4 regions of the Pseudoalteromonas sp. L1 genome follow, and region 2 is predicted to be linked to each of the others. Evidence: predicted binding sites of a transcription regulator. Region 2 holds the regulator's gene; each other region holds the start of a gene.
The links. Region 2 encodes FliA, which starts transcription of late flagellar genes. Its sites were predicted from a motif close to CTAAAGNTNNNNNNNNNNNNGCCGATA; they were not measured.
Positions count from the first base shown of each region.

Region 1: a site for FliA is predicted at 3,742-3,768, ahead of L3V38_RS20045 (DUF5610 domain-containing protein). Genes of this name have one in related genera too.
Region 3: a site for FliA is predicted at 2,321-2,347, ahead of pomA (flagellar motor protein PomA). Genes of this name have one in related genera too.
Region 4: a site for FliA is predicted at 1,086-1,112, ahead of L3V38_RS03000 (VC2046/SO_2500 family protein). Genes of this name have one in related genera too.

Region 1 is NZ_JAKKCT010000012.1:18,767-24,422, forward strand. It holds gene L3V38_RS20020 (serine/threonine protein kinase) at 1-706, shown strand, start outside; gene L3V38_RS20025 (thiol:disulfide interchange protein DsbA/DsbL) at 739-1,362, shown strand; gene L3V38_RS20030 (thiol:disulfide interchange protein DsbA/DsbL) at 1,381-2,019, shown strand; gene L3V38_RS20035 (DUF523 domain-containing protein) at 2,077-2,532, shown strand; gene trmA (tRNA (uridine(54)-C5)-methyltransferase TrmA) at 2,535-3,632, opposite strand; gene L3V38_RS20045 (DUF5610 domain-containing protein) at 3,798-4,919, shown strand; gene murI (glutamate racemase) at 4,981-5,656, shown strand, end outside.
Region 2 is NZ_JAKKCT010000001.1:311,841-317,496, reverse strand. It holds gene L3V38_RS01420 (protein phosphatase CheZ) at 1-478, opposite strand, end outside; gene cheY (chemotaxis response regulator CheY) at 496-879, opposite strand; gene L3V38_RS01410 (RNA polymerase sigma factor FliA) at 920-1,630, opposite strand; gene L3V38_RS01405 (MinD/ParA family protein) at 1,657-2,517, opposite strand; gene flhF (flagellar biosynthesis protein FlhF) at 2,510-3,985, opposite strand; gene flhA (flagellar biosynthesis protein FlhA) at 4,006-5,656, opposite strand, start outside.
Region 3 is NZ_JAKKCT010000006.1:3,920-9,575, reverse strand. It holds gene dxs (1-deoxy-D-xylulose-5-phosphate synthase) at 1-915, opposite strand, end outside; gene ispA ((2E,6E)-farnesyl diphosphate synthase) at 1,003-1,890, opposite strand; gene xseB (exodeoxyribonuclease VII small subunit) at 1,896-2,138, opposite strand; gene pomA (flagellar motor protein PomA) at 2,411-3,178, shown strand; gene L3V38_RS16830 (flagellar motor protein MotB) at 3,181-4,104, shown strand; gene L3V38_RS16825 (hypothetical protein) at 4,237-4,728, shown strand; gene L3V38_RS16820 (DNA topoisomerase III) at 4,780-5,656, shown strand, end outside.
Region 4 is NZ_JAKKCT010000001.1:640,984-646,639, reverse strand. It holds gene L3V38_RS03010 (alpha/beta hydrolase) at 1-7, opposite strand, end outside; gene L3V38_RS03005 (DUF6172 family protein) at 74-373, opposite strand; gene L3V38_RS03000 (VC2046/SO_2500 family protein) at 536-1,051, opposite strand; tRNA gene L3V38_RS02995 (tRNA-Tyr) at 1,164-1,248, shown strand; tRNA gene L3V38_RS02990 (tRNA-Tyr) at 1,297-1,381, shown strand; gene L3V38_RS02985 (SprT family zinc-dependent metalloprotease) at 1,424-2,110, opposite strand; gene L3V38_RS02980 (ion channel) at 2,214-3,194, shown strand; gene L3V38_RS02975 (GGDEF domain-containing protein) at 3,191-4,261, opposite strand; gene L3V38_RS02970 (PAS domain S-box protein) at 4,399-5,656, shown strand, end outside.

The sequences.
Region 1 (5,656 bases), on a different contig from region 2:
TGAGAGTCTCTTCGAACATAATGGATATTTGTTTGCATTATTCCCAAGCGTAGGAGGGCGGATTTTTGAAGTTGATAACTTAGATCAACTCGATGTCCTTGGGCGCTTAATAGGGCGCATGCATCAAACTGCAAAGGTACAATCCTTTTCTCATCGCCCTGAAATTAGCTGCGAAGAATATTTACAGACAGCGAAAGTTCATTTGCAAGCGAGTAACTTAGTGCCTATGGCCCTTGAAAATCCGTTTTATACTATTTTGGATTTGGTTATTAACGAGACGACGGCTCAGTATAAAAATGTTGAAACAATCCGCCTGCATGGTGATTGTCACGCTGGCAATATTCTTTGGTCAGGTGATGCACTTATGTTTGTAGACTTGGATGATAGTCGTCAAGGTCCTGCCATTCAAGATTTATGGATGATGTTAAGTGGCGATCGTAATAACCAACTGTTACAGTTAGATACCTTAGTTGCGGCGTACGAAGAGTTTTGTGATTTTGATCATAATCAGCTTAAACTCATCGAACCATTACGTGCCATGCGAATGGTGCATTATATGGGGTGGCTAGCAAAACGCTGGGATGATCCTGCATTTCCACGGAACTTTTCTTGGTTCGCAGAAGACAAATACTGGGAGCAACAAATACTGGCTCTAAAAGAACAGCTTGCGGCATTACAAGAAGCCCCGTTAAAATTATTACCATAAATTTTAAAAAGATAAGTAAAGACGAGAAAACAATGTTTAAAAAATTAAAGTTAAGTCTACTCATTCTATGTTTACCTTTTGCTGCATTTGCGGCTGACTTCGAAGCAGGTAACCAGTATGAAGTATTGAAAGTTGAAAAAAGTGCTACCCCGCAAGTGACAGAGTTTTTCTCTTTTTATTGCCCACACTGTTTTAAGTTTGAGCCAGTGGCTAAAGCACTGACCGCAGCGCTGCCAGAGGGCACTGAGTTTGTTAAAAACCACGTTAACTTTTTAGGTGGGGTGTCAAAACAAACACAGAGTAACCTAAGCTATGCTTACCTTATTGCTAAGCAACAAGGAAAGGGTGAGCAAGTAGCAGATCAAATTTTTCATAGCATCCATGTTCAACGTGCGCCACTACAAAATATTAAAGATGTGAAAGCATTACTTGCAACGAACGGTATTAGTAATGAAGTATTTGATACTGAAATCGCAAGCATGCCAGTAATTAGTGCAGAAAAAGCGATGCAAGACAAACAAAATAAGTATTCACAAATCGGTGCCCTAACAGGCGTACCAACATTTATTGTAAATGATAAATATAAAATAAACTTAAACACCATCAAGAGCCAAGAGCAGCTTGATGAGCTGGTTAAGTTTTTGCTAGAACAATAATTTTGGAGTGTAGAAGTAATGATTAAGTTAGTTAAAGCCACCTTATTGGCGATGACATTAGGATTGGCAGCGAATGCAGCGGCTGCACAATATGAAGAAGGTAAGCATTACGAAGCATTTGATGCGCGCGCTTCTAAAAAGCCTGAAGTAAAAGAGTTTTTCTCATTTTATTGTCCGCATTGTAATAGCTTTGAATCAATCGTTGCACAGCTAAAGCCGCTTTTGAATGACGGTGTTGCTTTTAAAAAGAGCCATGTAGACTTTTCAGGACCTCGTGATCCAGAAATTCAATCTATGTTAGCCCAAGCTTATGCAACCGCGGCTGTGTTACCACAAAAAGATGCTTTAGTGGCTGCTGTTTTTAATCATATTCATGGTAAACGTGCACGAATCAATGAATTAGCAGATATGAAAGATATCTTCGTATCACAAGGCGTAACGGAAGCTGATTTTGATAAATACTACAATAGCTTTTCTGTACGTACGATGGCATCAAAAATGAAACGCGATCAAGAGTACTACAAACAAAAAGGCGCATTAAAAGGTGTACCAACATTCATTGTGAATGGTAAATATCGTTTAATTTTAGGTGCTGAGTCAGGTATCAGTGATGCAAAAGGTATGGCTGACCTTATCAACTATTTAGCTGATAAATAATATAAGCTAAATATATTAATAAGCTCCGCTCGCGGAGCTTTTTTATTGGTGAAGAACATGGAAAAAGTTTTAGTATCAAGCTGTTTATTGGGGAATCCTGTACGCTACGATGGCCAATCGCAAAACTTATTAGACCCTGGATTAGAATCACTCAAACAACAAAAAAGGTTAGTTTCCTTTTGTCCCGAAGTAGCTGGTGGTTTACCTATCCCAAGGCCGCCCGCTGAAATTAAAGAAGATCGAGTGTTAACGAAAGATGCTGAAGATGTCACTGCTGAATTTATCGCAGGAGCAGAACAAGCCTTAAAAATTTGCCAAAAGCATAAAATTCGTTTTGCTTTACTAAAAGAATCCAGTCCATCCTGCGGGCGTAACACTATCTATGATGGCAGCCATACAGGGCATAAGGTTATAGGGATGGGTTTAACCGCACGGTTATTACAAAGTAATAATATAGATGTGTTCAGTGAAGAGCAATTGCCAGCGCTATTTGCAGCACTGGCAGAAAACTAAACTTATTTACGTTGTAAAAATACACCAGACTCAATGTGATGCGTGTATGGAAATTGATCAAATATAGCAAAGCGTTTAACTTCGTGTGTTTTACTAAGGTGTTCAAGGTCGCGTTCAAGCGTATCTGGATTACATGATATATAGATAATATTGTCGTAATTAGCTACGAGATCACTGGTGAGTGTATCCATTCCTGCACGGGGTGGATCAACTAAAATACTCTGACAATTATAACTTTTCAGATCAATGCCTTCTAAGCGAGAAAACGTGCGTTCACCTTTCATAGCTTGCGTAAACTCTTCACTCGACATGCGAATGATATCTAAGTTATCCACTTTATTTTGTGCAATATTATATTGTGCAGAGTAAACAGATGATTTAGAAATTTCAGTTGCGAGTACACGATCAAACGAGTTCGCTAAAGCAATCGAGAAGTTACCATTACCACAGTATAGTTCGAGTAAATCATTCTCTAATGGCTCACAAAGTGCTTGTGCCCATTCAAGCATCTTAATATTTACTTTGGCATTTGGTTGGGTAAAGCTATTCTCTACTTGTTGATAAATAAGCTCTTTACCATTAACGTTTAGGCGCTCTACGACGTAGTCATTACCAATCACTTCTTTTTGTTTACGTGCGCGGCCAATAAAGTCGATGTTAAATTGTGTACTGAGTTTTGCTTTTAGTGCTTTAATTGCCTCTAACCATTCATCACATAAGGGCTTGTGATACAGCAAACTGACAAGAATCTCACCACTTAAAGTTGATAGGTAATCGATTTGAAATAATTTGCGGCGTAGGATTTCACACCCTTTTAAGTTTTCAATCATCGCCTGCATAACCTCACCGACTAAAGGCGCAGCAGGGTCAAAGCTTTCAACGCGAATTTTCTCTTTGGTTTGTTGATCAAACATAATATGAAATAGATCATCACCTTCGTGCCACACGCGAAACTCAGCTCGTTGACGGTAGTGAATTGGATCAGAGCTAAATACTTCTAACTTTTCAACACCGAAACGTTGAAACTGTGAAAAGATGCGCTGCTCCTTTTCACTTAGTTGTGCATCATATTGAGTTGTATCAATTTTTATAACCGCCATGGCTGATTACCTTTTATCTCTTAGCTTTATATCGGCGCTATTGTAGGGGGCATAGAAGATTTGTCTAGTTTTGTTACTTATTTTTGGTGTTGTTTTTTTATACAGAAAACTTAAGTTTTCTAACTTTTAGCCGATAATGAGGTAATCATCACATGGAGTCGGATCATGAAAATTGGCAACCAAGGCTATATGCCTAATACAAACGTAAATAAGTACAATGGTAAGCAACCATTGCAGCAGCCTACAATTCAAAGTGCTCATGATAGCTATCAGCAAAAAGGGCGAGAGTTAGCTGCCAAAGTACTCGGCGATAAACTTGCCGCAGAGTTAGGATTACCTGTAGTAGAAGAAAAAAAAGATAGGCCCCTGTTTGACTTTGAAGCAATCGTTAAGAATGTACTTGATTTTGTTGGCGGCGCTATTCGCAAAGCAAAAGCGGATGGTGCAGATGACGAAAAGCTTAAAAGTATGTTAGGTGAAGCCCGAAAAGGCGTTCAAATGGGAGTTGATGAGGCTTATGAAGAGCTGAAAGGTTCAAATCTACTAAATGATGATATTGAAGAAGGTATTGAGAAATCAAAAGAAGGTATCTTCAGTGGTATAGATCAACTTGAGGAAAGTCTTTTTAACCCTAAGCCAGCTTCTGTATCGGTAAGCCAAGCACAGTATGTAAGTTTACGAAATAATGCTGAGTATACATTCACCACAGCAGAAGGCGATGAAGTGAGTATCAGTTTTGCAGATGCGTATACTAGCCAATCTGCCAGTGCTTATAGTAAGCGTGGTGGAAATGAAGCATTTGTAAGTGAGTCATCACAATCTCGTGAGCTTTCATTTTCGATGTCAGTGAATGGTGAATTAAATGAACAAGAGCAAGAAGCAATTAATGCGCTTATGGAAGATTTACAAGAAGTGAGCGAGACCTTTTTCTCTGGTTCATTAGATGAAGCATTTAAACAGGCGCAGGAACTTAATTTAGGTAATGAGCAGCTTGTTGCCTTTTCTATGGATCTTAGACAAACAAAGACCGTTGCAAGCATAAAAGGCTACGAACAAGTCAGACCTACTCCTGAAAAAGATGTGGCAGAAAAGCTAGCACCATTTAACGATGACTTGAAAGAAACCTTGAATAAGGCAAATGAACTTGGTTTACAAAATCAACTTGCCGGTATTTTAGAGTGGTTAAATCAAGATAAAGAAGAAGTGAGCAAGTTAGTCGATTATACCAAGACCATGCTTGAGCAGATGAATAAGATCAACGCAGATATCGAAGAGCTAAAATCGTAAGCTTTCTTTTTAAATAACTGCATGGCAAACTGCTGACCTTTGATTTTCAGGGGAAAGTAGTTTGTCAGCTCATATCATGGTATTTGATTCAGGTATTGGAGGCACTACTGTACTTGAGCAAATTCAACAACTGCTACCTGAAGCCACTTATAGTTACTTTATGGACAATGCACTATTGCCCTATGGTGCTCAACCGCCGCAAAAGATCATTCAACGCTTACTGGCTTTAATCCATTTCATTGAAAGTAGTGCATTGAAAGTTGATATCTTAGTAATAGCCTGTAATACAGCTTCGACCTCTGCACTCAACATCATTCGCAAGCACACTCATATTGAAATTGTAGGTGTGGTACCTGCAATTAAACCCGCTTGCTTAATAAGTAAAACAAAACATATCGGTCTACTTGCCACACCCGCAACTGTAAATAGTCATTACACTAAAGCACTTATCAAAGAACATGGTAAAAATACTAAAGTGAGCTTATATGCTTCAACTAAGCTGGTAGAATTAGCTGAAACATTGTTTCATACTCATTCATTATCTAACTATGAGTTTAATGAAGAAATAGCCGCACTTAATATTGCTGATGATATTGATGTACTTGTGTTAGGTTGCACACATTTTCCTTTATTAGCAAATACATTAACGATGCGCTTTGAGAAGCCGGTAAAGTTAATTGATTCCGGTAAAGCGATCGCCAATAGGGTAAGTAGCTTATTAATGAAACATCAATTTG
Region 2 (5,656 bases):
TCAAGCCTTGTAGCTCATCTGTTTTAGTTTGCGAGCTGTTCATAAACTTATCTAAGCTATGACATAATGATTTGAATTCACCGAGCTCAATTTCTCGATTCATCAAACGATCCCATGTAGGTTTTATCGTCGCTATATCGTCTGCAAGTTGCTGAGCAATTGGCAAACTTGCTTCCACTGCATCCATGGTCTTATTAGCGGCGCTTTCTGTCATTTCCATGACATAATTTAAGCGCTGTTTAGCGTCAGGAATTGCTTCCGTTGTTAAGCCTGTTAAACGCGTATCGAGATCAAAGTTTTTTAGCGCTTCATGGAGTTGTCGCGTTAATTTTCCGACCTCTGCAAACAACTCTGATTGTTCTTTTGATGCTGTATCAAGTATTAGCTTATCTGCTTTTTCTTGTTCACCATTTTCAAGATACTCAACAAGTTGACGAGCTTGCTCTAAACTTATTTGAGGCGCAGCAAGTGCTGACATAAGCCTCTCCCCTTAGATTAACCTAAACGTTCAAACACTTTTTCCAATTTGGTCTTCAGTGTCGCAGCAGTGAATGGTTTAACGATGTAACCATTAACACCCGCTTGAGCAGCAGCAACAATTTGTTCTTTTTTCGCTTCAGCTGTCACCATCAGCACAGGAATATGCTTTAGGCTATCGTCGGCACGAATTGCTCTCAACAAATCAATACCTTGCATGCCAGGCATGTTCCAATCGGTGACAACAAAATCAAATTCTTGATTTTGTAGCATTGGTAATGCTGTTGAACCATCATCAGCTTCCTGCACATTGGTGAAACCTAAATCCCTTAACAGGTTTTTAATGATACGTCTCATTGTAGAAAAATCATCAACAACAAGAATTTTCATGTTTTTATCCAAAACATCCTCCGGTGAGGTTTGAACCTATATTTACTTACTACTAATTAATCCAGTCATTGATTTTTGCTTTGAGCTTAATCATCGCCTGACCATGTATTTGACTCACACGCGACTCACTTACATCGAGTATGTGCCCTATTTCTTTTAAATTCATTTCATCGTTGTAATACAAAGACAAAACAAGCGCATCTCTTTCTGGTAACGATTGAATAGCCGTTAATAGAGATTGGTTAAACCGTTCATTTTTAACGTTATTAAACGGTTTGTCTAGTGCTAAATCTTGGCCCATTGGTGTGATGACATCTTCATCAACACCTAAATCCTCAATACCCAGTACTCTACTGGAGTTTACATCATGTAAGATATGATGGTACTCATCAAGCGTAATATCAAGTTTTTCAGCAACTTCTGTATCTTTTGGCTCTCGATTTAAAGTACTTTCTAATGAGGCAATGGTTTCAGCAACGAGGCGGGCATTTCGGTGAACAGAGCGAGGCGCCCAATCGCCCCGACGAATTTCGTCAAGCATCGCACCACGGATGCGAATACCAGCGAAGGTTTCAAAGCTTGCCCCTTTGCTCGCATCAAAGTTTTTTGATGCTTCAATAAGGCCAATCATGCCTGATTGAATTAAATCATCTAATTGAACACTGGCGGGTAAACGAGCAATTAAATGACATGCCACTTTTTTGACTAAAGAGGCATGCTTTTCGACAATCGCATTCAAATTGTTTGCTGATTGATATCCCATCGCTTTATTCACCGATGTTGTCATAGTTAGCCGTTTACTAGTTTTTCAATAAAAAATTCTAAATGACCTGATGGTTGATTTGGTATTGGCCACTTAACTGCTTTTGTTGCTAATGTTTTAAATGCGACTGCTGCTGGCGAACTAGGAAACAACTCAACAATCACTTTTTGGCGTCGAGTCGATTTACGCATATTTTCGTCATACGGTATTGTTGCAACTAATTCCATAGATACATCCAAGAAACGATCGGTTACTTTTGATAGTTTAGCAAACAATTCTTGGCCTTCACGCATACTGCGGACCATATTGGCAACAATTTTAAATTTATACACACCGTGTTCACGACTCAGTACTTTAATGAGTGCGTAGGCGTCGGTAATCGAGGTAGGTTCATCACACACAACCACAACAACATCTTGTGCTGCACGTGAAAAGCTTAATACCATGTCAGAAATACCCGCGGCGGTATCGACAATTAATATATCAAACTCAGTGTTTAATTCGCTAAATGCGCGGATAAGGCCAGCATGTTCAGAAGGACTAAGTTCCACCATACTTTGCGAACCAGAGGTTGCAGGAACTATTTTAATTCCCGCAGGGCCTTCAACAAGGATTTCATCCAGCTCACATTCGCCAGATAAAACATGAGATAAGTTACGTTCAACACGAAGGCCAAGCATGACGTCACAGTTTGCCAATCCCAAATCGGCGTCGAGAACTAATACTCGATTTCCTTGCTGACCGAGTGCAATAGCGGTATTTAATGAAACATTGGTTTTACCCACACCACCTTTGCCGCCAGTCACAGCGATTACTTTAACGCCACTATTATTATTTTGATTCATTTTGCGCAGGCCGCTTGCTTGATCTAATACTGTGTTAATCATACATCCCTACTGTGCTCGACGCTACTGCTTGACGTCGTGAATGTTGTGCTTTTGCTCGTTTTAAATACAATTGTTCAGCCTTTTTCACTAGTTTTTCGGCATTTGCAACACGAATATCCTCAGGAACTCGCTGACCATTAGTAAGATACCCTATCGGAAGGCGATTTTGAATCGCTATGCTAATAATCTCACCTAAACTTAGTGATTCATCTAACTTAGTGAATATACAACCACTTAGTTGCACCTTTTTAAAGTGTCTTACGGTTTCTTGCAACACATTTATTTGTGCTGTAGCACTTAATACTAAGTAACTACGAATATCAACACGCTGATTACGCATTAGTGTATTAAGCTGCTCAGTCAAACGTAAATCACGTTGGCTCATTCCTGCTGTGTCTATTAATACTAGTCGCTTATTACGTAAATGGTATAGCACTTCAGCTAATTCATTTGCATCTTTTACTTGTTTAACACCACAGCCAATAATACGGCCATAAGTAGCAAGTTGTTCGTAGGCACCAATACGGTATGTATCCGTCGTAATTAATGCAACTTTGTCAGCACCGTATTTTTGCGCACCTAACGCAGCAAGCTTAGCAACAGTGGTTGTTTTACCAACACCTGTAGGCCCAACAAGTGCAAACACGCCGCCTTGACGTAAGATTTCGTTATTGGTCGTATGCATTTGGTTTTCAACCATTTGCAGGAGTGCTTGCCAAGCTTGTTGACGTGAAACATCGTCAGGAATAAAACACGCCATTTGCTCAGCAACATCACGCTCAATTCCCATCCCCGCTAAACGGTCAATCATACACGCACGAGTTGGATCACGACGTGCCATATCTTGCTGCATTAAGCCCGATACTTGATGTTCAAGTAATTGACGAATCGCATTCATTTCTTCACGCATTGTCGCCATTTCTGATTGATTAGCAGGCGCAGAATTTTTCTGCTCAACAGGCGAATCTAAATCATCAAAGCCTGCATCTAAGTCATCAAAGCCTAAGCTATGAGCTTGCGTTTGCACACGAGGCGCAGCTTGTTCTTGGTAACGTGGCTTTTGAGCAAACTCAGGTTGCTGCTGAAAACTAGGCTCTTTAGGCTGATAGTGCTCGCCTGTATCGATACCAGATTGGCTAAACATAGATGCAAGCTCAGGCGAACGAGGGCGTGGGGCTTGACGCTCAAGTAACGCTTGTAGGCTATCAGCAACTTTTGCTTGCGGCTCAGGTTTAGCACGCATTGGTTCAGGCTTTACAAAGTTATGCTGTGGCGTAGATTTTGATTGCACTGCTGCGGGCGCGGCTTCGGCTTTTGGGGCTGCTTTGTCGTAATCTACAGCAGCAACGATTTCAACACCGTTAGCGAGCTTTTTATTTGACATAATAACCGCATCAACACCTAACCCATCTTTCACTTCTTTAAGTGCAGTGCGCATATCTTTAGCAAAAAAACGTTTAATTTTCATGGTTCAACCCCTTTACTATCCTATTGTTGGCCTACTGAGCTGACAATCTTAATCTGTCTTTCGTCTGGTACCTCTTGATAAGACATGACCCTTAAACCTGGAATCGTGTACTTAACAAAACGAGATAACACAGTGCGTAACATTCCTGACGTTAACAGTATTGAAGGTTCACCGGCCATTTCTTGGTTTTGATGCGCTTCATTCAATGATTGTTGAAGTCGCTCTGCAAGGCTTGGTTCTATTCCGGCACCTTCGTCACCTGCATTTTGAAGTGACTGATGCAACATCTGTTCCAACTCAGGCGCCAAGGTTATGACAGGGATCTCAGAAGACATACCAACAGCATCTTGAACGATAAGTCTACGTAGTGAAATTCGCACTGCAGCCGTTAGTACATCAGGGTCTTGGCTACGTGGGCCATATTCAACAAGGGTTTGAACAATCGAACGCATATCGCGAATTGCCACCCCTTCATTAAGTAAATTTTGTAGTACTTTTACAACGGTGGTGAGTGGTAGAACGTCAGGCACCAAACCTTCAACAAGACGTGGATGGCTCTTCGCTAACATATCTAATAAGTTTTGTACTTCTTCATGTCCAAGTAGCAAGGCTGCGCTATTCGTCAGCAACTGACTAATGTGTGTAGCAACCACAGTCGCAGAATCAACAACCGTATAACCAAGAGATTGGGCTTCGTCTTTTTGATCTGGCTTGATCCATACTGCATCAAGGCCAAATGCAGGATCTTTTGTCTCAACACCTTTGATTGGGCCAAATACTTGACCTGGGTTAATTGCCAGCTCATCACCGTGCTTTAATTCACCTTCACCACTTGATACACCCATCATCGTAATGCGATATGCATTTGGATCGAGCTCTAAGTTATCGCGAATGTGCACAGGAGGTACTAAGAAACCAAGTTCTTGAGATAGTTTTTTACGCACGCCTTTAATGCGATTAAGTAGTTCTCCGCCTTGTGATTGGTCAACAAGTGGAATTAAACGATAACCAACCTCTAGACCAATAACATCTACTTGCTGAACATCATCCCAGCCCAGCTCTTTTTGCTCTTGTTTATTAGCAACACCGGTGCCTGATGCTCCGCCATTTGCTTCGATTTCTGCTTGCTCTGCTTCAGCTTTTGCTTTTTGTTTTTGCGTGAAATATGCAAGATAGCCAAGCAATGCACCTAAACTTAAAAATGCGATATGCGGCATACCTGGCACTAAGCCCATAGTGATTAGAATACCCGATGCAATATATAAAGATTTTTCGTTACCTAACTGAGTTTTAAACTGCTCCCCCATGTTGTGCGACTCATTTTGACGCGTCACAACAATCGCCGTACCAATTGAAAGTAACAGTGATGGTAATTGCGCTACTAGGCCATCACCAATCGTTAGCAGGGTATAAACCTCCATCGCTCGACTAAAGCTTAAGTCGTGCTGGATCATACCAACAAATAAACCACCAACAATATTGATTACAAGTATCACGATACCGGCGATGGCATCACCTTTAACGAACTTACTTGCACCATCCATTGAACCGTAAAAATCAGCTTCACGAGTTACTTCATCACGGCGCTCACGCGCTTGTTCTGCACTGATAAAACCGGCATTTAAATCGGCGTCAATCGCCATTTGTTTACCTGGCATTGCATCTAGGGTG
Region 3 (5,656 bases), on a different contig from region 2:
ATCAAATTTTGGTACACCATGGTAGCCAATAGGGTCCGCTTCAGCAGGTTTATAACCTTTCCCTTTTTGCGTTTTTATGTGCAGTAATTGTGGGCCTTTAAGATTACGCATATTGCGTAAGGTATCAACCAACATATTTACATCGTGCCCATCAATCGGGCCGATATAATTTAAACCCAGCTCTTCAAAGAAAGTGCCAGGGATGACCATACCTTTTAAGTGCTCTTCCATGCGACTTGCAAGCTCTTTTACTGGAGGCAAGCCTGATAGCAGCTTTTTGCTGCCTTCACGGATGTTGGTATAAAAACTACCTGATAAGATTCGTGCAAAATGATTGTTCAGTGCACCCACGTTTTCAGAAATCGACATTTCATTATCATTTAAGATAATTAATACGTTAGGGTTTACATCACCCATGTGGTTCATCGCTTCGAATGCCATACCTGCGGTAATCGCACCATCACCAATAACAGCTACGGTTTTTCGATCTTTACCTTCTTTTTCAGCGGCAATGGCCATTCCTAGCGCGGCTGAAATTGATGTACTTGAGTGACCCACACTAAACGTGTCGTACTGGCTTTCTTCGCGAAATGGGAAAGGGTGTAAGCCGTCTTTTTGACGAATAGTATGCATCTGGTCACGGCGACCCGTTAAAATTTTATGTGGGTAGGCTTGATGGCCTACATCCCAAACGAGTCGATCAGAGGGCGTGTTATAGACATAATGCAGAGCGACAGTTAATTCAACCGTGCCTAACCCTGAGGCTAAATGACCACTACTTTGCGAGACTGAGTTAAGCAGGTACTCGCGTAACTCTTTACTAAACGCAGGTAATTTATCTTGCGCTAAATCACGCAGCTGTGCTGGCTCGTCAACCAAACTTAATAATGGATACTTGCTACTATCAAGTGTCATGATTTTATATACATCCTTCGCTAACCAGAGTGCATTATAGCTTATTGTGACTCTGATTTTTTAGTTATTTTGTCGTTGTTTTACGCATCAATATTTGCGTTCAACAATATAGTTGGCAAGCCTTGCCAGTTCACTCGTATCGAAATTAATCGCCTCTAAAGCTTGATGTGCTTGCGCGAGTAAATCTTGCGCTTTTTGCTTTGCACCATCCAGTCCTAAAAGAGCGGGGTAGGTTGCTTTATTTGCTGCAATATCTGACCCTTGCGGTTTGCCAAGTGTTTCTGTATCTGCTTCGACATCTAGGATATCGTCTTGTACCTGAAAAGCCAGACCTATCGCTTGTCCAAACAAATTAAGCTGTTTTAATGTGTGTTCGTCACACTGATTGGCACACAATGCACCTAGGGTTATTGCACAATTAAGCAGTGCCCCTGTCTTCAGTTGGTGAATACGCTCTAATTGTTCGACACTGATTTCATTATTCGTCGCACTAATGTCAAGCGCTTGACCACCTACCATACCTTCAATACCTGAGGCTTTGCTTAATGAGGCGATCATTTTTATTTGCTGCGCTGGCGGTACAGAAAAAGGATGATTGGCAATTAAGTCAAAGGCAAGTGTTTGTAGTGCATCACCTGCAAGAATAGCGTTTGCTTCACCATAAACTATATGGCAAGTAGGGCGGCCACGTCGCAGATCGTCATCATCCATTGCTGGTAAGTCATCATGAACTAGTGAATAGCTATGGATACACTCAATGGCTGCTGCAAGAATATCGAGGTCTTTTTTCTGTGCCCCCATCATCCTACCTGTTGCATAAACAAGGTAAGGACGTAATCGTTTGCCGCCATTTAACACGCCATAATGAGTGGCTTCTTTTATTGTTTGTTCGGTATCTAAAGGCTGATCAAAATAGTGATTAAGTGTTGCTTCAACATCATTGCGAGCATCTTGCAGTTGGTCTATTAATTGCACTGAAATTAGTCCAAATTTGAATCGAAATTGCTCAGTGGAGCTTGGCTATCGTTACCCATAAGTATGGCAACTTTTTGTTCTGCTTGTTGTAGTTTACCTGATGAGGCATTAGCTAATGCAATACCACGTTCAAACTGCTTAAGAGATTGCTCTAATGACAAGTCACCCTGTTCCATTTGTACAACAATATTAGATAATTCATCCAAGGCTTCTTCAAAGCTCAAGTTTTCTGGTTTCTTCGCTGCCATAGTGGCCTCACTAGCTGATAGAAAGTGAGGCCAATTTTAGGGGGAATGCTAAACTAGGTCAAAGAATGATGTGTTTTTTTACGCATAAAGCAACGCCAATATGCTATTTTTACGCTTTTAGACACAAGATAAACTTGTAGCTTGAGAAACTTACATTAAAATAAAATTAATTCATTTAATGATTTAAGTATTTCAATTGCTTGCCGATAAGCAGTTAATAATAAAAATTTGATGCCTTAGGGTATCGTGCAATTGTTCCTCTGGAGGGGTATGTGGATTTAGCAACCATAATAGGTATTCTTGGTGCCATAGGCTTAATTGCTATGTCGATGGTGTTAAGTAGTGATGGCCAAGTTGCAATGTTTTATAACACCCCTTCGGTGGTCATTGTATTTGGCGGCTCTATTTTCATTGTGTTGTCAAACTTTACTATGGGTCAGTTTTTGGGCATAGGTAAAGTTGCCGCGAAAGCTTTCATGTTCAAAATAGAATCTCCAGAAGAGCTAATAGAGAAAGCTGTAGAGTTAGCTGATTCAGCACGTAAAGGTGGTTTTTTAGCACTCGAAGAAGCTGAAATTCCTAATGGATTTATGCGCAAGGGCGTTGATATGCTCGTCGATGGTCATGACGCCGATGTGGTTCGTGCTACCTTGCAAAAAGATATCGCACTTACTGCAACTCGTCATGAACATGGCGCGGGACTATTTAAATCGTTAGCCGACATAGCTCCTGCAATGGGTATGATAGGCACGCTAATTGGCCTTGTTGCCATGTTATCAAATATGGATGATCCTAAAGCTATCGGTCCTGCGATGGCCGTTGCACTGTTAACGACATTATATGGTGCTTTCTTAGCGAACGTGGTTGCTATTCCAATTCAGGTCAAACTAGAGCTACGTAAAGACGAAGAGGCTCTTAATCAACGCTTAATTCTCGACGCAGTACTAGGTATTCAAGACGGTCAAAACCCGAAAGTAATAGAAGGTATCTTGAAAAACTACTTAGCAGAGTCTAAACGAAAAGTGGATACTGAGGAGTAAGCATGTCTGATCAAGAGTGCAAATGTCCACCTCCGGGTTTACCAGCTTGGATGGGAACCTTCGCAGATTTAATGTCACTGTTAATGTGCTTCTTTGTACTCTTGCTTGCCTTTTCTGAAATGGATGTTCTTAAGTTTAAGCAAATTGCCGGCTCAATGAAGTTTGCTTTTGGTGTGCAAAACAAAATTGAAGTAAAAGACATCCCAAAAGGAACTTCAGTAATAGCCATGGAGTTTACGCCAGGTAAACCCGAGCCTACGCCTATCGAAACAATTCAACAACAAACGGTTGAAATGACCCAGCAGATGTTGGAATTCCAAGCCGGTGATGAAAGCTCAGCAGGTGGACGTCAAGAGCAGCGTGGTAATAAGCGTGGCGGTGAGTCTCAAAGTACAGCGCAAGAACAAGCGATGGATCAATCTATTTCCGCTGCGAATCAAGAACAAACCAACGAGCTTGTGAAGAAGATTGCGCAACAACTTGAACAACAGATTATTGATGGGGCGATTGAACTAGAGTCTTTGGGCCAGCAAATTATTATTCGTATTCGGGAAAATGGCTCATTTCCTTCTGGGAGTGCGTTTTTACAACCTAAATTCAAACCAATTATTCGAGATATTGCAACCTTACTAAAAGACGTGCCTGGCGAAATAACGGTATCTGGTCACACTGATGATTTTCAGGTTTCCAATGAGCTATATACCAATAATTGGGATTTATCTTCAAAGCGTGCAGTTGCAGTTGCAAGTGAAATGGAAAAAGCCCCAGGTTTCGATAAATCGAGAATGGTCGTAGTGGGTCATGCTGAAACGAGGCCACTTGTTCCCAATGTTACCGATGAAGATAGAAAGCGTAACCGTCGCGTCGAAATCTCAATTATGCAAGGCAAGGCGCAAGAGTCGGATCCTATTGATGTAAGACCCTAAATCAGTTACAGTTACAATTAGTTAAAGAATGTAATGGGTATAAGAATGAAAAAGCTCGATAAATATTGCTACCTGCCAGGTAACGGTGATGGTAACGATGGTAAAACAGAAAACTGATTAAGGTCGCTACTTGTGCCGGATTGGTTTAACTCTTTTATTGTTATATTGGGTAATAGCTGGGTGTTCATTCTGAGCCCAGCTATTTTTGTTTTTTATATCAGAAATGATTGGCTCGCCTTTAGGTTTTCTGTAATAACCGCTAGTTTTTTTCTATATGGCACTCTTATCCATTCAAGCCTTAGTGAGTTTGATGACATCTTTGTTTGGCGTTACGTTGTATGGGCATTTAATGACATAGCATGGATGGCCATCATTGCTTATCTTGGTATAAAAGATAAGGTTTATCTTTGGCAGAGCGTACTAGGGCAGTTAGTCGTTGTAATGGCACCCATATTACAACTATTTCGCGTAATTGATATTCACTTATGGGATTTATCGTATAGCACATATATGTATAAAACCTTACTCCCTCTTATTAATATAGGCACCGTAGTTGTATGTTATTTGCCTATGATTTACTTATTCACCCGTCGCAATAGGCTCGCCGAGACCATTCCTAAGTAAAAAATGCTGTGTTAGACTACTGTTTATAAAAACAGTATTTAGTGTTGCATTATGAAACTTTACATTGCCGAAAAGCCGTCTCTAGCAAGAGCCATTGCTGATGCATTGCCAAAACCACAAAAAAAGCAAGATGGCTATATTGAGCTTGCTAATGGTGATTGTGTTTCTTGGTGTATTGGCCATTTGCTTGAACAAGCTGAGCCTGACGATTACGACGCAAGTTTTAAAAAGTGGCGATTTGAGCACTTACCTATCGTGCCCGAACAATGGCAGTTAAAACCTAAAGCAAAAACACGCAAACAACTCACCGTATTAAAAAAGCTGATTAAGCAAGCGAGTATAATCGTCCATGCCGGTGATCCTGACCGTGAAGGCCAGTTATTGGTAGATGAAGTAATTGAACAGGTCAAATTAAGCCAAGCTAAAAAACAGCAAATCCAGCGGCTCTTAATAAGCGACTTAAACTTAAGTGCAGTTAAAAAAGCGCTGAATAATTTAAAGTCGAATCGCGATTTTATTCCCTTGAGCGTATCTGCCTTAGCTCGCTCACGTGCTGATTGGTTATTTGGCATGAATTTAACGCGAGCTTATACGCTTGCTGGACAAAAAGCAGGGTTTGGTAATGTGTTGTCTGTTGGGCGTGTACAAACGCCTATCTTAGGTTTAGTCGTTAATCGTGATAATGAAATCGCTAATTTTGTAACAAAACCTTTTTATGAAGTTTTGGCTCATCTTGAAACAGAGCAGCAACAAACATTCTCTGCTAAGTGGCAACCAAGTAAAGCATGCGAGCCCTATCAAGATGAAGAAGGTAGAGTCTTACATAGAGGGCTTGCTGAAAATGTTGTGTCACGAATAACTAATCAACCAGCTAAGGTGGTTGAGCTTGAGCAAAAACAAAAAAAACAACAAGCCCCATTGCCTTATA
Region 4 (5,656 bases), 330 kb from region 2:
GGCGCATACTAATCCATAGCTAGGCAATAAAAATGGGCCATAAGGCCCACTCTTAGATTCGCTCGTTTGACGTTTACTCTTCGTCAAACTCTTGTAATTGTCGCTGTGCAGGACGCGCTAAGATTTCAACATAAAACGTCATAAGTCCTTTGGCTTCAATATCGCTAATGCATTTGTTGATCTCTGCCACATGCACAACCTGAGCATCTTCTGCAGATTCGCCAAACTTACAGTCAAACGCCCAATAATCAGCCCCTTCAGGAAGTGTTTTGTTGCGTTCACGTTTTAAGTATTTTTTTACTTCGTGTTTGGCTGCATCAACCATACGAGGATATTTGATTTTCTCATGGTTAAGCGTGAATGTTTTTTTCATTATGGTCCTAATAACTTGATTCAATAGTCATGGCATAAAGCCACTAGGTCGCATTATAACAAGCACATTTAAAATTAGCTGTAGTTTTTAATAATACGCTGAAATTTACCTATAATTACCTATTGTAGCGTACAAGAAAGTTATGACAATGGAATTAATTATTTAAGCTGTCGCTAAGTACAAAGGCTGATGAATTGATTCGTCTTTTAAGCCATCATAAAAAGCCGCTGCATCCATTTGTGGTCGCTCTGTAACACTATTATTAGTGTAATAACGTTTTCTAACCGCAGGTTCGCAATTATCAATGACATTTAATGGCACATGGCATTTATCATCACGAATTGTCAGTGGCTCTGGGTTTAAACATTGACGTAAACGAATGTCTGTAAGTCCACCACTTAGAAGACGAAATGCATTTTGCTCGCCAATTAGCATGTCAAATTGCTCTGGTGCTAATGCTTGCTTTGGTCCCGCCCCTAATTCATTACGTAGCGCTTGCTCAGATATTTGGGTGTTAGCTAACTCTGATTTTGGTAGGTGAAACTGACTAAAGTCGAGCACATCATGAGAGAGCATTGCCAATAGTAAAGCAAATTCTCCACTGCGTTGCTCATGAACACTTTTATTAAGACGATTATCAAGTTGACTCTCATTGAGTAACAAACCATCAATTTGCATAGACTTTAGCCGAATAGTTTCAAGATTAACCAGTTATCGGCATTAATCCATTTTTCTTTAGTTTTTTTCTTTACTTAAATAATCAGTTTGCTATTATCAGCGCCGTTGCATTGGAGGGGTTCCCGAGCGGCCAAAGGGATCAGACTGTAAATCTGACGGCTCAGCCTTCGCTGGTTCGAATCCAGCTCCCTCCACCACTTTTCTACGCTCAGTTAAGTGGGGCCAAATGCAATAACAATTAGTGTGGAGGGGTTCCCGAGCGGCCAAAGGGATCAGACTGTAAATCTGACGGCTCAGCCTTCGCTGGTTCGAATCCAGCTCCCTCCACCACTTTTCTATATGACTTCTCTTTATATTTATTTTGTTATTATCTCATTGCCATCGTAACTGACTACCGTTTACTTTTAACCACTGACTTGCTTTTTTATAATCAGGGTAAAAGCGACTCACACGCTGCCAAAATACAGAACTGTGATTCATATATTTTAAATGCGCAAGTTCATGGACAATTACATAGTCGATTACCCACGTTGGCGCACAGGCTAAGTGTAGGTTGAAAGTTAACTCTCGACGTTGATTACAGCTCCCCCAGCGACGTTTGTAATGTTGCACTTTTAACTGCTCTGGCAATGCCTCCTGCATTTTCAAGCAGTAGTCGTGAATACGCATTTCAAGGTAGCTCTCTAGCTTGTGATGTAAAAAGTCTTCCAGTAATGACAAATACTTACTCTCTGTATTCTTTACACGTGATGACACTGATAAGCTCAGCTCACTTGAGCGTTCATTTTGTTGCCAGTGACTACTTTTGCCTTTATTAAGTTTAATTGCTAACGGTTGGTTAAATAAGTTTATTACACCCGTTTCCAATGGAAACTGCTGCATTTGTGCTTGTGAAGCTTGCTTAGCAATTTGTGCTTGTACCCAGTCTTTTTTAGACACAAGCCAAGACTCTATATCACTTAGTGGTACAAAATGAGGCGCGTAGACTGTTAGCTGCTGCTGAGCTACTTTAATCGCTACTGTTTTCCTACGTTTACTGCGTTTTAATGTGTAATCCAACAAAAAATAAACCAATTCAATGCATAAAATCTTGGTATTACATTTTACCCTGTAAAATACCTGCTAATCTATAAATATGACTAACAAATAAGTTTTCATTCTTATGCCTGATAAACCCTGTTGTAGTTATACCTCTCCCACAGGAAAAAAGTGCCAAGAAACTGATATGGGATCTGGCTTTTGTTTTTGGCACGACAATAAATTTGATAAGTCTGGGCTTGAACTAACGCAGAAATTGGAGCGTTACGCTAAAAAAGGTGGGTTATTACAAGGCTTACAATTACAAAGAGCTAACTTATCTGGGCTTAACTTAATTAAGCAAGATGATGAAGAAGGCTATGATCTCTCTTACTGCAATTTCTATCGAGCAAACCTATCTGGTGCACATTTATTCAATAATAAAATTGCCAATGCCTCACTCATGAAAGCAAATTTGCATAACGCGAGCCTGCATTACTGTGATTTGAAGGACACAAACTTGCTTGGCGTTAAACTCAACGATAGCCGCATCGATAATATTGATTTGGGAGAAAAGTTATTACAAGAATCGCAAGCAATTAAAGCGCGAAAAAATAAACAACATAGTCAAGCACATGATCTATTTGAACAATCCGAAGAGATTTATCGAAATCTTCGTAAAGCATCGGAACATCAGGGTCTTTTTGAACTCGCGGGTAACTTTACTTATAAAGAACTTCGCATGAGACATGCACAGTACCCTAAGGGTTCTACAAAGCAAATTACCTCCAGCTTTATTGATATGTTATGTGGGTATGGGGAAAAACCTGAAAATGTGATTCGCTTTAGCTTATCACTGATAATCTGTTGTGCTATTTGTTATTTTTTATTTGGCGTGAGCTATGACAACACTGTTTTGCAACTAAACTTTGATAACTCCTTTTCACAAAATTTATCAGCACTTTTAAATAGTATTTATTTTAGTGTCGTTACCTTTACCACCTTAGGCTATGGAGACATCACGCCTATTGGCCTTTCAAGACTGATAGCGGCTATTGAAGCATTTTGTGGTAGTTTCTCTCTTGCGCTGTTTGTGGTGGTATTTGTAAAAAGAATGACGCGCTAGTGAACGATAAACGAGCCTTGATGTTTTTTTGCCTCATACATTTTTTTGTCTGCACGATTAATTAGCTCCTCGGCATCAACCGTGCTATCAAGAGGGGCAGCAACCAAACCAAAACTTAAATGAAGTTCTGGGTAACGGGCTTCGAATGATGCTATTAGCTTATCGCAAATGGTAATTGCATTTTGTATTTCACAGTCAGGTAAAATCATACAAAACTCATCTCCGCCATAGCGACATGGAATATCAATTTCTCTAATATTTTCATGAAGATATTGTCCTATATATTTTAATACTTCATCCCCTTTTAAATGGCCTTGCGTATCATTTACTGCTTTAAAGTTATCTAAATCAAAATACACAACGGTTAAAGGCAATTTATGTCGTCTGGCTCTGGCGAGGTCTCGCTGCAACAGCTCTTGCATTACTCTGCGATTATATAGATTGGTTAAAGGATCTAACTTCGCTAACTTTTCAAGCTCTTGTGTGCGCTGTGCCACCTTTTCTTCAAGCCCTTTGGCATAAACCTCTGTGCGGCGTTTTGCATTTTCTATTTCACCGACAAGGCTATCAATATAAGTATCGAAAACCAGCGTGGTATCAAAGTAAATCAATTTATCAACTGTTTGCAATGTTAGGCTAAGCTCAGCTTGATCAGTTATTGTTGTTCGCAAAACCTTAAAAATTATTTCTTTGAGCGTACACACTGCCGAAAGGTATAGCTTGGGCTCAACACCAATTCGTTTATGCACCATACCAATACGCAGTCGGTTGTTTACATACTCGTTCTCATACTGACCACAAAATAAATCAATGATGTACTGCCGCTGCGCATCTCTTAGCCTAGTCAGTGTATCCGCGTCACCAATCAGTAAAGATATTTCGTCGACTTCGGTTTGTTTTTGGTAAAACTCATTCACCATATTCTCAATTGATGACTCAATCACTGCCTTATAATTACTCAAAGATTTAAGACTCTGCGAGGTAAGACCAAGAAGGCTCATTCGATGCTGAATTTCAACATCGTTTATGTGCATTTGCTCTACTAATGTCTGCTCAGTTCTACGCATAAAGGACCTATAACTACACAACTGTTAATTAAATATAGCTAATGAAATAAAACCTACGTACCTGTGTAGTAGGTTTTTCTCTAAATTCATGTAGATTTGTATTAGACTGTAATTACATGCGGCGATGTAGAGTTATTATGCTAGCGAAATTTTTTATTACTGACCAAAATCCAAACTTAATTATTAGTGGTGTTTATGATCCCAGCTTGGTCATCCTCTCAATCGCAACGGCTATATTTGCCGCTTATTTTTCACTCCACCTAATTGATCTAGCAGACAGAACCCGCTTTGACTCTTATAAAAAGTTAAGTAATGCAACCAGCGCATTAATACTCTCCGGTGGTATCTGGAGTATGCATTTTATTGGTATGCTGGCTTTTTCGCTGTGTACTAAAATAAGCTACTCTCCGGGGCTCACCTTTTTCTCATTTGTACCTGCCTTTTTAGCGTGTTACACAGGTATGTCTTTTTTACGTAACAAAGATGTCAGCCATATTCCTCATACCGTAAAGCTACTGATAAGTTCTGTACTGTTAGGTGCTGGCATTGGCACGATGCATTACACTGGTATGGCAGCAATGGAATTAAGCCCTTTGCTTCGTTACGATCCACTATGGTTTGCTGCCTCTATCGTTGTAGCTGTGCTACTCTCTTTTATTGGTTTGTATGCCCGTTTTCATTTAAGAGATCATTTTAAGCGTCTCAGTCAATTACAAAACCGTGTCATCTGCGCCACCATTTTAGGCTTGGCCGTTACGGGAATGCATTATATGGGAATGGCAGCCACACGTTTTGTCGCAACCTCACCCTTTCTTTCTGAAAATGAAGATAACTCACACCTGATTTTCATTGCCGTCAGTGTTTCATTTGCAACCGTATTACTCACCGCTATCGTCGGAATTATTAACGGAATGATCCGCTATCGCATGCTGTTAGCTGAAAAATCAGCAGAGGAGTCTCGCTTAGATGCCATATTAAGTACCGCTATAGATGGTATTGTAACAATAGATATTAAAGGCATTATCTTGAGCTTTAATAAGTCAGCAGAGAGTATTTTTGGTTGGAAACAAGAAGAGGTACTAGGCAAAAATGTTAACATGCTCATGAATGATGATATTGCCAATCAACATGATGGCTTTTTATCTAACAGCGCAAATCATGAATTGAAAAAAGTCATCGGTGTGAATCGAGAGGTATGCGCAAAACATAAAGATGGCCACCAATTTCCAATTCGCTTGGGCCTTGGCGAAGCTAAGCAACCCGATGCAGAAACATTATTCGTAGGCTTCATAACCGACTTAACACAGCAGCGCGCGCTGCAAAAGAGTTTAGAGGAAAAAGAACAGCAATATCGCACGTTAATGAATAACACGCCTGGCGCTGTTTTTCGCTGTT